One region of the Bacillus sp. z50 genome, then DNA from elsewhere that is predicted to be linked to it. Evidence: a T-box and tRNA genes for the amino acid it is inferred to sense, from the RefSeq annotation. Region 1 holds a T-box; the other holds one or more tRNA genes.
The links. The T-box of region 1 lies ahead of ileS (isoleucine--tRNA ligase). A T-box ahead of a tRNA ligase gene usually reads a tRNA of that ligase, here a tRNA-Ile.

Region 1 (7,247 bases):
GCAGAACCAACACCGCTGCTTTCATTTAGTAAAGTAATCGGATAGATAAAGGCAAAGGATGAACCAAGATAAGCAGGTATTTGCCCTTTGGTGATCAGAATGTAAACCAGTGTACCTATACCGCTTGTCAATAGGGCAATTCCAGGATCCAGCCCTGTTAGAATCGGTACAAGAATGGTTGAACCAAACATCGCAAATAAATGCTGCAGGCTTAATATAAACCATTGCTTCGGAGTAGGTTTTTCATTGACATCGTACCTTATTTGAGGATTGTTTGCTATTTCTGTAGAAGTCATAATTATTGCCTCCCTGATGAAATTAATAGGTTTCGAAGGGAGATGATTATTTGCATAAGCAAATATCGCATGCTCCCCTTTTCAGCCTCACAGGACTGAATTAAAAAGGTTTTTTTATTCAAAAATGGAGACTTGTTCACCATCATCCATTTCTTTTAATTTGACGACAATCTTTTCATTTTTTGCAGTAGGTATATTCTTGCCTACATAATCAGCTCGGATTGGAAGCTCTCTGTGCCCTCTGTCGATCAGGACAGCTAATTGGATTTGAGCCGGTCTGCCAATATCTATAAGAGCATCAAGAGCTGCTCTCGCCGTTCTGCCAGTATATAAAACATCATCAACCAGAATGACTTTCTTATCTTTTAAGCTAAATGATACATCTGATCCATTTACCTGTGGATCCCCACTTTTTGTCTTTGTGCTTAAATCATCCCGGTACAAGGTAATATCCAGTTCACCAACAGGAATTTCCGCTCCTTCAATTTCGTGAATTCTTTCTCCCAGACGTTTAGCAAGAAAAATACCACGGGTACGAATACCGATCAACACACAATCACTCACACCCTTATTTTTCTCGATAATTTCATGAGAAATCCTTGTTAACGCTCTTGAGATTGCCTTTTCATCAAGCAAGATTGCTTTCTCTAACATATCATCGTCCCTTTCCTAAAAAACGTAAAAAATCCTTTTGCCGTGTAGGCAAAAGGATATAATAAACCATAGAAAAAGACATACATCTTCCATTAGTTTTCACGTACCTTTTCAGCCTCACGGGACTGTATTTAAAGGACCCTATTCAGTTGTATCTATATTACTTTAGGATTGTTATCCTTGTCAACAGTCAATTCTTAAAGTTTCCAAATAATCGACAAAATATGCTGGTAATGGAGCTTCAAATTCCAAATATTCCTCTGTTCTAGGATGGACAAATCCCAGAACTGCTGCATGTAAAGCCTGTCCATTTAAATCAGGAGTTTTTCTTGGTCCATACTTAGGGTCACCAGCAAGAGGATAACCAATATATTTCATATGGACACGAATTTGATGAGTGCGTCCTGTTTCAAGCTGACATTCAATAAAAGTAAAGTCTTTAAATCTTTCCAGTACATGAAAATGTGTAACTGCATGCCTAGAATTATCGTCTGTTACTGTCATGCTTTGACGATCTCGTTTATCACGGCCTATCGGCGCATCTACCGTTCCTGCATCATGTGGAATGATACCGTGGACAAGTGCCTTATACTTCCGGGTAACTGTTTTTTCAGTTAATTGCTTTACAAGTCTCTCATGCGCATAATCATTTTTAGCGACCATGAGCAATCCTGAAGTATCCTTATCGATACGATGGACGATACCTGGACGCATCACACCATTGATCCCTGATAAATCCTTGCAATGGTACATTAAAGCATTTACAAGTGTACCTGATCCATGTCCTGCTGCCGGATGTACAACCATGCCTTTTGGTTTATTGACAACAATGACATCCGCATCCTCATAATAAATATCAAGAGGAATGTTCTCAGCTACAACATCAAGTTCCTCTGGCTCTGATGGTGTGATTTCAATAGAGTCACCAGGCTGACATTTATAATTTGCCTTTATCTGTTTGTCATTCACCAGAATATTCCCTTCTTTTATCCACTGCTGGACTTGAGAACGTGACCATTCTTCATTTAAAACGGAAAGGACTTTATCAAGCCTTTCACCTTTTTGTTCTTCTGTTACTATCAGTCTTTGACTATCCATTCTTTAGCTCCTTAGCTCTTTTTTCCTCCATAAACATAGCAATAACCAATAATCCAACTCCTATACAAAGAGCAGAATCTGCCACATTAAAGACAGGAAAACTGTATGAGAATATATACGTATGCACAAAATCAACCACTTCATTGCGGAAAATCCGATCAATAAAATTACCAATCGCTCCCCCAAGAATAAGTCCAAGGGATATCCCCGTCAACTTATCGGTACTGAATTTTCTTATGTAAAAGACAATTCCAATAATAACCACGGTTGTTACGATGTAAAAAAACCACATTTGTCCCTGAAGAATTCCCCATGCCGCCCCTCGGTTTCTGTGCGAGGTGATGTATAGAAAGTTTTCAATGATTGGTATACTCTCCCCTAAGGTCATATACTTAACGACCAACCATTTTGTAAATTGGTCAATCATGATAATGAGCAACGCAATCAAATAATACATATATAACATAAGCTTGCCCCCTGCCTGCTTAAAATGTACACACTGCTTAACAAATTGTAGCATATCTATCTAACAAATGTTTTAGAACTTTAACAAAAATACAGGCCCTTTCGAATAAATGAAAGGGCCTATAGAAGGAATAGCATCCTAGTATTTTGGACAGGTTGGTCTATCACCTCTACTGCCCACACATAAAACTTATCTAACACTTCAAATGAGAGTATGCCTCACTTTTCGCTGATTGCTTAAGCACTCAGGAAATCGGTTCTCTATCATTTTAAATAACCTTATCCGAGTTCTGGATATTCGTTATCTACCACTGTAGAGCAGCGTTCACATAAAGTTGGGTGTTTCTCAATTGTACCAACCTCTTCACTAATATTCCAGCAACGTTCACAAGTTTCTCCATTTGCTTTTGTGACTAAAATTGCCGCATGCTCTAACTTAATAGCTTCTTCCGGTGCATCGTAAATGTATCCGGCAACTTCCACTGAAGAAACGATAAATAATTGTTCAAGGCTTTCTTCAATGCTTTCAAGCAAATCTTTTGTTTCTTCACTTACATACAATGCTACTTTCGCATTTAATGATTTACCAATTACTTTTGAATTTCTTGCTTCTTCAAGCGCTTTAAGGACATCATCACGTAAATTCATGAACAAATCCCATTTCGCTTTAACAGCTGTACTATTTGGATAATTTTCAACCGACGGCATATCTGTTAATTGTACGCTCTCTGCATCAGCATCATCGATAAAAGTCCAAACTTCATCAGCTGTATGCGGCAGAATAGGAGCAATCAATTTAACTAGCTTCATAACGCATTCATGCAGTACAGTTTGAATTGCACGGCGGCCATCACTGTTTTCCGCATCGCAGTATAGAATATCCTTTGCATAATCCAGATAGAAGGAACTTAAATCCTGTGTACAGAAATTATTGATACCATTATAGATATCAGCAAATTCATAATTGTCATAGGATTGTTTTACCTGATCAACCAAATCATTTAACTTAATGAGCATATATTGGTCCACTTCACGAAGATTTTCGTAAGAAACAGCATCATGCTCTGCGTTAAATCCGCTCAGGTTTCCAAGCAGGAATCTGAATGTGTTACGAATTTTACGATATACTTCGGATACTTGTTTCAGAATATTATCAGAAACACGTACATCAGCCTGGTAATCGACACTCGCAACCCAAAGACGCAGAATATCTGCACCCATTTGATTAATAACTTTTAATGGGTCAATTGTGTTTCCTAGGGATTTACTCATTTTACGGCCTTCTCCATCAAGTGTAAATCCGTGGCTTAATACTTCCTTGTAAGGAGCTTTACCAGTAACAGCAACTGACGTGATCAAAGAGGAATTAAACCATCCACGATATTGGTCTGAACCCTCGAGGTAAAGGTCAGCTGGTCTTCTCAAATCTTCTCTTGCTTCAAGAACTGATTGATGGGAGGAGCCAGAGTCAAACCATACGTCCATAATATCTGTTTCTTTCGTAAATAAGCCATTAGGGCTGCCTTCATGTGTAAAGCCTTCTGGGAGAAGATCTTTTGCGTCTTTCTCAAACCAAACAGTGGAACCGTATTGTCGGAATAAATCGGATACATGCTTAATCGTTTCATCCGTAATGATTGCTTCACCATTTTCTGCATAAAACACCGGAATCGGTACGCCCCATGCACGCTGACGGGAAATACACCAGTCTCCACGATCACGAATCATGTTAAATAATCTCGTTTCACCCCATGCAGGTACCCATTTAGTTTCTTTGATCTGCTGCAATAGGTCTTCACGGATATCATCAACTGAAGCAAACCATTGGTCAGTTGCACGGAAAATTGTTGGCTTTTTCGTTCTCCAATCATGCGGATAAGAGTGTGTAATGAAATCAAGTTTTAACAGAGCACCGACTTCCTCGAGTTTATCCGTGATTTCTTTGTTTGCTTTATCATAGAATAATCCTTCAAATCCAGGAGCATCAGAAGTCATATGGCCTTTTCCATCCACTGGGCAGAGTACTCCAAGATTATATTTCTGACCTACGATAAAGTCATCTTCACCATGTCCTGGCGCAGTATGAACACAACCTGTACCTGCATCAGTGGTTACATGCTCTCCTAAAATAACAAGTGAGTCACGGTCATACAATGGATGTTTAGTGACTACATATTCCAGTTCAGCACCTTTAACAGTCTTCTCAACTTCAGCATTCTCCCATCCAAGTGTTTCTTTAACGGAAGGCAATAATGTTTCAGCCACAATATATTTTGTACCATCCACATTCACAAGTACATAATCAAGGCGTGGGTGAACAGCAATTCCAAGGTTAGCTGGAATGGTCCAAGGTGTCGTTGTCCAAATAATGAACTTCGCTCCCTCTTCCACTACTCCTTTGCCGTCCTTCACATCAAATGCAACAAAGATAGATGCTGATTTCTTGTCGTGGTATTCGATTTCCGCTTCAGCTAGTGCAGATTCACTGGAAGGAGACCAATAAACCGGTTTTAATCCTTTATAGATATAGCCTTTTTTCGCCATATCACCGAAAACTTTGATTTGCTCAGCTTCATATTCAGGTTTCAGTGTGATGTATGGATTTTCCCAGTCTCCTCTTACACCTAAACGTTTAAATTGAGTGCGCTGCTGATCAATTTGTGTATAAGCATATTCCTCACAAAGTTTACGGAATTCAGCGATTGTCATTTCCTTACGATTTACTTTTTTGTTTTTAGTTAGAGCTGTTTCAATTGGTAAACCATGAGTATCCCAACCTGGTACATATGGCGCATTATAACCATTCATTGATTTAAAGCGAACAATAAAATCCTTTAAGATTTTATTCATTGCATGCCCGATATGAATGTTTCCATTCGCATAAGGAGGTCCGTCATGCAGCACAAATTTAGGAAGGTCCTTTGTACGCTCCTGTACTAATTTGTAAATATTTTTTTCTTCCCAACCTGCTTGAACTTCCGGTTCTCTTTTTGGTAAATTCCCACGCATTGGAAATTCTGTTTTAGGCATCAATAATGTGTCTTTAAATTCCATTCCATTCACTCCTTAAACTTCCTCATAAATAAATACAAAAAAGCCTTTTCATCCCGGTAAAGGGACGAAAAGGCTATATTTCCGCGGTACCACCCTTTTAGAATATTGCCTGACAATATTCCTCTTGGTATTCGTAACGTGAATGACTCGCCGCTATTTACTGCCAGCCAAGCTGGGTTCAAAAGCAGACTCAGGGATGATCTTCCATCCAGATTCTTTTACCGGACTCCCACCTTCCCCGGCTCGCTACAAAAAGTATGATCTGATGTACTGTTCCCGTCTTCGTTTTAACATTTTTTGAATAGATTTGTTAAAATATTATATTCAATAACTTACGATAAAGTCAAGACCTTACATTTCTTCTTCATTCAGGTCGATATCAAATTCAGTGGCATCCACGTCATATTTAAGAAGTTTATCCCAATCTTCACTGTTTAATAAATCAAGCTGGGCTTCAACAAGCATTTTAAAACGCATTCTGAATACTTTAGATTGCTTTTTAAGGTCTTCAATTTCAATAGCAATTTTTCTTGCTTTAGATAATGCCTCATTGACAATTCGGTCAGCATTTTTTTCTGCTTCCTTCATAATCAATTTAGCCTCTTTTTGAGAATTTCGTTTGACATCTTCTCCGGCTTCCTGAGCAATGACGATTGATTTATTCAACGTTTCCTCAATGTTGGAGAAATGCTCAAGGCGTTGTTCCAACTCTTCCACTTTAGCTTCAAGATCTTTCTTATCTCGAAGGACCAACTCGTAATCTTTAATTATTTGGTCAAGAAACTCATTTACTTCATCTTCATCGTAACCGCGGAATCCTCTGCCGAATTCCTTGTTATGTATGTCTAGCGGTGATAATGGCATAGACTGCACCTCCGAATACTGATTCTTCTCTTAATTATTATACTATGCTTTCGACAGTAATGGTGATATTCCTTCTAAATTCCTGATTATTTTTGTATACCACACTTTATTTTCCATTTATCTTTCTTTGTTTTTCCTTCAATGGAAAATATCTTCATTCTTCCTATCCCACGAGTGGATAACACATCACTTTCTCTGATTTCATATGATGGATTATCGACTTGTTTCCAGTTTACCTTAACACGCCCCTGCTGTACGAGTGTTTGGCTCTTTTGCCTCGAAATATTGGCGATAGCCGACAATATCGTATCAATTCTCATGGAGGAAACTGTCACTTGGCATTCCTTCCATTGTTCCGTAACAGTCATAGCCTGATCAGCAGGTATTTCCTGAAACTTTACACCCGCATTGCCCATTTTAGATATATTCATCTCCAGATAGGATGCTACATCTTTTGCAACAACGAATTGTACTCGCTCGCCTTCAATCCATATATCACCAAATTTTTCTCTCTTTAAGCCAACAGACATTAACGTGCCAAGAATCTGCCTATGTTTCAGTGTCGTAAATTTTGCAGAATAAAATAATTCATAAATGGTCAGTTCGTAATCCTCGATTTGCGGTTCATAATAGTCCGGATAGAGGAGCGCTCTTTGCCGCTCGGCCGCTTCGCTTCCTCCAAAAAAGGAAACATGTACATCTCCATTTGTACCAATTAGCATCCTTACAATCTCTGATTCTCTGGGGTCAAGAAAATCTGTCAGTTTAGGGGCATATTGCTCCTGCACTTGATCAATCCATCCAAGCACCTGATCG
Region 2 (7,247 bases), on a different contig from region 1:
TCGCTGACAAAATCGTCTGGTGACGATGGCGAAGAGGCCACACCCGTTCCCATTCCGAACACGGAAGTTAAGCTCTTCAGCGCCGATGGTAGTTGGGACGCGAGTCCCTGTGAGAGTAGGACGTCGCTAGGCAATAAAACGGAGGATTAGCTCAGCTGGGAGAGCATCTGCCTTACAAGCAGAGGGTCGGCGGTTCGATCCCGTCATCCTCCACCATTATAAAATTAAAAATTACCAAAAAATACTTGGTGAAATTATAAAAAACATAAGTTATAATAATTAAGCGTCTTAGAAAAGCGTTTAAATCTATTAAGCCGGTGTAGCTCAATTGGTAGAGCAACTGACTTGTAATCAGTAGGTTGGGGGTTCAAGTCCTCTTGCCGGCACCATCAGTACGAGCCATTAGCTCAGTCGGTAGAGCATCTGACTTTTAATCAGAGGGTCGAAGGTTCGAGTCCTTCATGGCTCACCATTTACAAAATGCGGGTGTGGCGGAATTGGCAGACGCACCAGACTTAGGATCTGGCGCCTTACGGCGTGGGGGTTCAAGTCCCTTCACCCGCACTTATATGCGGAAGTAGTTCAGTGGTAGAACACCACCTTGCCAAGGTGGGGGTCGCGGGTTCGAATCCCGTCTTCCGCTCCAATGCCAAGTTATATGCCGGGGTGGCGGAATTGGCAGACGCACAGGACTTAAAATCCTGCGGTAGGTGACTACCGTGCCGGTTCGAGACCGGCCCTCGGCACTAGTTTTTTGCAAAAAATGCGCCCGTAGCTCAATTGGATAGAGCGTTTGACTACGGATCAAAAGGTTAGGGGTTCGACTCCTCTCGGGCGCGCCATCTTTTTGCGGGAAGTAGCTCAGCTTGGTAGAGCACTTGGTTTGGGACCAAGGGGTCGCAGGTTCGAATCCTGTCTTCCCGACCATCTAAAACTTATGGGGCCTTAGCTCAGCTGGGAGAGCGCCTGCTTTGCACGCAGGAGGTCAGCGGTTCGATCCCGCTAGGCTCCACCATTATAAACTTTAATAGGATTCAATATTTGGCGGTGTAGCTCAGCTGGCTAGAGCGTACGGTTCATACCCGTAAGGTCGGGGGTTCGATCCCCTCCGCCGCTACCAAATAGGACCTTTAGCTCAGCTGGTTAGAGCAGACGGCTCATAACCGTCCGGTCGTAGGTTCGAGTCCTACAAGGTCCACCACTATATATGGAGGAATACCCAAGTCTGGCTGAAGGGACCGGTCTTGAAAACCGGGAGGCGGGTTAAACCGCGCGGGGGTTCGAATCCCTCTTCCTCCGCCATATATACCTTAAATACCTTGTAGTATATGGAAACAAATTATTATTGTCGCGGGGTGGAGCAGTCTGGTAGCTCGTCGGGCTCATAACCCGAAGGTCGCAGGTTCAAATCCTGTCCCCGCAATAAATGGTCCGGTAGTTCAGTTGGTTAGAATGCCTGCCTGTCACGCAGGAGGTCGCGGGTTCGAGTCCCGTCCGGACCGCCATTTATAAAATGTTAGCTCATCAGTAAGACATTGAGCAGCATCAGAGAAATACAAAGATACAAAACGGCTCAGTAGCTCAGTCGGTAGAGCAAAGGACTGAAAATCCTTGTGTCGGCGGTTCGATTCCGTCCTGAGCCACCATAACTTTAAAAAGACAATGCACGGCGGTTGTGGCGAAGTGGTTAACGCATCGGATTGTGGTTCCGACATTCGTGGGTTCGATTCCCATCAGCCGCCCCATAGAGTGCGGGTGTAGTTTAGTGGTAAAACCTCAGCCTTCCAAGCTGATGATGAGGGTTCGATTCCCTTCACCCGCTCCAAATTTTACTTCGGGCCTATAGCTCAGCTGGTTAGAGCGCACGCCTGATAAGCGTGAGGTCGATGGTTCGAGTCCATTTAGGCCCATATACCATTATTCCGTAGTAGCTCAGTGGTAGAGCACTCGGCTGTTAACCGAGCGGTCGTAGGTTCGAATCCTACCTGCGGAGCCATATTTGGGGAAGTACTCAAGAGGCTGAAGAGGCGCCCCTGCTAAGGGTGTAGGTCGGGTAACCGGCGCGAGGGTTCAAATCCCTCCTTCTCCGCCATTTGGCCCCTTGGTCAAGCGGTTAAGACACCGCCCTTTCACGGCGGTAACACGGGTTCGAATCCCGTAGGGGTCATAAAAACCATGTACATGATGTACATGGTTTTTTTATATATTATTTTAATAAATGAAATCTTAATAATTAAAACATAACTGCCAAAAGAGCTCAGTCCGTCAATACATTGTCTCCTAAACGCCTTATAAGAAGGCAAAGGTAAAATTCTAATAACGGTTAAAGTCTAAAATAGAACGAGAATAAAGCCGAACTGATCATCAAGTACTTTTAAGAGGAATACCAAGTAAAATTTTATGATTTCTTTAGTAAGGATTATATCAACCAAATTGAAAATCTACTTCTACCTGTAATATGAATAGATGTGTGAGTCAATTCTTGAATTGTTTCCCCATTTGGGAATTGGGAAAATATTGCTATAAGCCCTTCTCATTTTGCCCTATACTAATTTTACTGTTCGAACCTCCACTCCACCTAAATTAAGTATTAAATTCTGCTATTAAATATGCCTCACGATAAACCTTCATATGATCCATATATCAACATAAATAAGCAATTGAAGCTCGCATAGACATCTTCTTATAGTTTTCTGAGAGGGTATCATTTATTTAAGTCTTGCTTTAATCAGTAGATCCGTGAGACAATGGAAAGTAATTGTAAAGGTTTGTATTTAAAAAATTTCACGGATAATGTTCTCTTATAGAGAATATACTAATTCTTAAATCCTCAATCGATTATAAAGAAGCCCTCAGAAGAATTAACTCAACACAATCATCCTTTCCTCGATTGTATTTCCTAAAGTTCTATGTTGAAAGATATATTATATGCCAAAGTATCTAAGTTCCCTTTTTGGTCTTGAATTATGAGAATATTTTGTTTACTATAGATAAATACTATAATAAACAAATAGTTTAATATTTTCTTACACAACTTTATTAAGTAAACATTTTAATTAATTAACTCGTTTTTGAGTGGTAGACCACTTCATTGATATTTTTCTCAATATAATGAAATATTTAACATAAAAATAATAGTATTTAAGTTTCTATATACTATATTTTGGATATATTATACTGATACCTGTTAATTTATCTTACTAATTCCAAAAAGTAGTGAAAAAAAGCTTTTTAGAGCTAAATTAACAATTTTTGCATTTGATTTAGTTACAGAATAAGTAGTTTAATTAGTATATTGAGAAAATTCGAGAAAGGGTGATAATATGCCTAATGCTATCCCAACAGACTATCAGGTCCATTTGTTTCATGAAGGCTCTCTTTATGATGCATATAAACTGTTCGGTTCCCATTTGATAAAGGTAAATGATGATATACATACAAGGTTTACAGTATATGCACCAAACGCCCGTCAGATACGCTTGGTGGGTTCTTTTAATAATTGGAATGGTAACGGTTATGAATTAAAAAGAGTTTCTGAACAGGGTATTTGGACGCTTCTGGTAGATAAAAACCTGGACGGACATATATACAAATATGAAATTGAAGCAGCATCTGGAGCCATAGCTCTAAAGAGTGATCCGTATGCCTTCTATTCAGAAATAAGGCCTCATACGGCATCTGTCGTATATCCTATAGATGATTCATATAAATGGAATGATGCGTCTTGGCTTAAGAAAAAAACAAAGAAACAACAAGATGAGAACCCCATGTTTATTTATGAAATTCATGCAGGAACATGGAGAAAACATATCCAGGAAGGCCAAGTGTCTATACCGAGCGATGAATGCAAGATTGAGGAATTTTATACATACCGTGACCTGGCTGATGAACTCATCCCCTATGTAGTTGAACAGGGCTTTACACATATTGAGCTAATGCCACTAACTGAACATCCGTTCGACGGATCATGGGGCTATCAGAGTACAGGTTATTATTCACCAACAAGCCGATATGGCAGGCCTGAAGACTTGAAATATTTTATCGATCAATGTCATCAGCATAACATAGGTGTATTGCTTGATTGGGTACCTGGTCACTATTGTAAAGATGCTCATGGTTTATTTATGTTTGATGGATCACCTGTTTATGAATACTCTGATCTCAAACACAGAGAGAATCCAGTATGGGGAACAGCAAATTTTGACTTGGGCAAACCAGAAGTTCATAGTTTTTTAATATCCAACGCAAGATATTGGATGAAGTATTTTCACATAGATGGATTTAGAGTGGATGCTGTCGCAAATATCATTTATTGGCCCAATACATATAGTGGTGACGTTAATCCACATGCTATAGATTTTTTACAGAAACTTAACCAAGTTGTAAAAGAATCCGATCCTACAGTTCTTATGATGGCTGAAGACTCAACTGATTGGCCTAACGTAACTAAGCCAGCTAGTGAGGGAGGTTTAGGATTTACATATAAGTGGAATATGGGTTGGATGAACGATATTTTAGAGTACATGGAATCAGATCCGTGTTCTCGAAAGGATCTTCATAATAAAGTAACATTCTCCTTAATGTATGCTTATACGGAACGGTTTATTTTACCTTTGTCACATGATGAAGTGGTCCACGGTAAAAAATCTCTTCTTGATAAAATGCCAGGAAGCTACGAAGAAAAATTTTCTCAGTTGAAATTACTCATGGGATTTATGACAACCCACCCGGGGAAAAAATTATTATTTATGGGTGGAGAGCTGGGGATGTTCTCAGAATGGAAGGATAAAGAACAGGTTGATTGGCATCTACTAAATTATGATTCTCATCAAACATTAAATCATTTCTTTGCAGACTTACTAAAGTTTTACAAACGGTCAAAGCCGTTATATGAGTTAGATGATTATCCTGAAGGATTTGAGTGGATTGATGTTCATAACACCGATCAGTCCATATTCTCATTTATTCGTCGTGATCGAGAAGGAAATCCATTGATAGTACTGTGTAATTTCAAAAATATATCTTATGAAGAATATAAAGTTGGAGTACCTGATAAACAGGAGTACAAAGAGGTCATAAATAGTGATGCTGTCCAATATGGTGGAAGCGATCATGTTAATAAAAAGAAAATCATCGCAGAAGAAGGTTCTTTTCATGGGAGACCATATCACGTAAAGATTAAGGTACCTCCATTTGGAATTACTGTACTGCGTCCCATTAAAAAACGGAAGGAGTTAAATAAAAATGGCAAAGAAAAAAATAGTCGCAATGCTACTGGCAGGAGGACAAGGAACAAGGCTTGAGGCTTTGACAGCTGATGTTGCAAAACCGGCAGTCCCATTTGGCGGTAAATATAGAATTATAGATTTTACATTAAGTAACTGTACGAACTCTGGAATAGATACGGTAGGGGTATTAACGCAATACCAGCCGTTATTGCTTAATTCCTATCTTTCTAACGGAAGTGCCTGGGATCTCGATTTAAAAGATGGCGGAGTAACTGTATTACCTCCGTATTCTGCTTCAAAGGAAATGAGATGGTATACGGGTACAGCAAGTGCGGTTTACCAAAACTTAAACTATATCGATCAATATGATCCGGATTATGTGATTGTTCTCTCAGGAGATCACATTTACAAAATGGATTATGATAAAATGTTGAGCTTCCATGAGGAAAGAGGAGCAGATGCGACTATCTCTGTTATTCCTGTTCCTTGGGATGAAGCAAGCAGATTTGGAATCATGAACACCAGAGAAGATTATTCTGTAATGGAATTTGAAGAGAAACCGAAAAATCCGAAAAATAATTTAGCCTCTATGGGTATCTATATATTTAATCGTAAAGTTCTAAAAGACTATTTGATAAAAGATGCTAAAAATGAAGATTCAACAAGGGATTTTGGTAAGGATATCATACCTTTATTATTAAATGATGATAAAAAGGTATATGCTTATCCATTTGAAGGATATTGGAAAGATGTTGGTACACTGAAAAGTTATTGGGAAGCTAATATGGATTTACTGGATGAAGAGTGTGAATTAAATCTTTATGACTATTCATGGCGCATTTATTCAGTTAATCCGAACAGACCACCACAATATCTATCTAACAAAGCAGAGGTTAAAGAATCACTGATTAACGAAGGATGTATAGTTGAAGGTAAGGTGGAAAAATCAGTCGTTTTCTATGGAGCACAGATTGGCAAAGACGCACATGTTAAAGATTCTGTAATCATGTCAGATGCCGTTATCGGAAAGAATGTCTATATTGAAAAGGCTATTATTCCTCCAGGTGCTGTTATACCGGATAACCAGGTGATCAGACCTATTGATGATGAAGATGTTATATTGGTTAATCCTGAACTGTTAACAGAAGAAAATGTTATAAAATTATCTTGATATAGTGAAAGGCGTTGAAAATATGAGTAAATCACTATTAGGTATTATAGATGCCACGAATAGTTTTGAATCACTGGATATTTTAACAAAAAGTCGGAATGTTGCAGCATTACCAATAGCTGGTCGTTTCCGTTTAATAGATTTTATTCTTTCAAGCATGGTTAATTCGGGAATATCTAATGTAGCTGTTTATCCACAAGCACATTTCAGATCGTTAATGGACCATTTGGGAACAGGTAAGAACTGGGATTTGAATAGAAAAAGAGATGGACTATTCTTCCTCCCGGTGCCTCATACAGAAGATGTATCTGGTGAGGTTCATGCGTTTGATCACTTTGCTTATCATATGACCTATCTTGAAAGAAGTAAACAGGAGTATGTGATTGTTGCTAACAGTCAAACCGTTTGCAATATCGATTTTAATGCTGTTCTTAAATATCATATACAAAACAAATGTGATATTACGGAAATCAAAAAAGATAAAGAATCACTTGAAATGTTCATCCTTAAAAAAGAACTGCTTGTTAAATTAATTGACGAGCGGAAACAAACTGGGTACAAATGTTTAAAGGATGTTGTGGAAGATCATTATTCCGACTTCGCTATCTGTGTTTATCAGTATGAAGGTTATCTGGCGAATATCAATTCTATTAATGCCTATTTTCAATCAAGTATAGATCTTCTTAAAGAAGAAAATTGGAGTCAGTTATTCATGAAGGAATGTCCTATCTATACAAAAGTTAAGGATGAGCCGCCATCCAAGTATAGTGAGAAGTCTCATGTAAGCCAATCAATGGTTGCCAACGGCTCTATCATAAAAGGTGAAGTAGAGCACAGTATCATCTTTA

Region 2: it has a tRNA-Ile gene. The T-box ahead of ileS (isoleucine--tRNA ligase) is inferred to sense a tRNA for this amino acid. The anticodon was not compared.

The regions. Positions count from the first base shown of each region.
Region 1 is NZ_JBZFQL010000002.1:475,776-483,022, forward strand. Features, by position in the region: gene uraA (uracil permease) at 1-296, opposite strand, end outside; gene pyrR (bifunctional pyr operon transcriptional regulator/uracil phosphoribosyltransferase PyrR) at 411-950, opposite strand; gene AC4G3N_RS08140 (RluA family pseudouridine synthase) at 1,134-2,048, opposite strand; gene lspA (signal peptidase II) at 2,041-2,514, opposite strand; gene ileS (isoleucine--tRNA ligase) at 2,793-5,567, opposite strand; T-box leader at 5,625-5,859, opposite strand; gene AC4G3N_RS08155 (DivIVA domain-containing protein) at 5,919-6,431, opposite strand; gene AC4G3N_RS08160 (YlmH family RNA-binding protein) at 6,518-7,247, opposite strand, start outside.
Region 2 is NZ_JBZFQL010000006.1:253,172-260,418, reverse strand. Features, by position in the region: rRNA gene rrf (5S ribosomal RNA) at 16-132, shown strand; tRNA gene AC4G3N_RS16800 (tRNA-Val) at 141-216, shown strand; tRNA gene AC4G3N_RS16795 (tRNA-Thr) at 314-389, shown strand; tRNA gene AC4G3N_RS16790 (tRNA-Lys) at 397-472, shown strand; tRNA gene AC4G3N_RS16785 (tRNA-Leu) at 483-564, shown strand; tRNA gene AC4G3N_RS16780 (tRNA-Gly) at 572-646, shown strand; tRNA gene AC4G3N_RS16775 (tRNA-Leu) at 661-746, shown strand; tRNA gene AC4G3N_RS16770 (tRNA-Arg) at 766-842, shown strand; tRNA gene AC4G3N_RS16765 (tRNA-Pro) at 851-927, shown strand; tRNA gene AC4G3N_RS16760 (tRNA-Ala) at 940-1,015, shown strand; tRNA gene AC4G3N_RS16755 (tRNA-Met) at 1,044-1,120, shown strand; tRNA gene AC4G3N_RS16750 (tRNA-Ile) at 1,125-1,201, shown strand; tRNA gene AC4G3N_RS16745 (tRNA-Ser) at 1,210-1,302, shown strand; tRNA gene AC4G3N_RS16740 (tRNA-Met) at 1,350-1,423, shown strand; tRNA gene AC4G3N_RS16735 (tRNA-Asp) at 1,429-1,505, shown strand; tRNA gene AC4G3N_RS16730 (tRNA-Phe) at 1,571-1,646, shown strand; tRNA gene AC4G3N_RS16725 (tRNA-His) at 1,670-1,745, shown strand; tRNA gene AC4G3N_RS16720 (tRNA-Gly) at 1,752-1,825, shown strand; tRNA gene AC4G3N_RS16715 (tRNA-Ile) at 1,837-1,910, shown strand; tRNA gene AC4G3N_RS16710 (tRNA-Asn) at 1,922-1,996, shown strand; tRNA gene AC4G3N_RS16705 (tRNA-Ser) at 2,002-2,092, shown strand; tRNA gene AC4G3N_RS16700 (tRNA-Glu) at 2,096-2,167, shown strand; gene glgB (1,4-alpha-glucan branching protein GlgB) at 3,324-5,303, shown strand; gene AC4G3N_RS16690 (glucose-1-phosphate adenylyltransferase) at 5,245-6,399, shown strand; gene AC4G3N_RS16685 (GlgC family sugar phosphate nucleotidyltransferase) at 6,422-7,247, shown strand, end outside.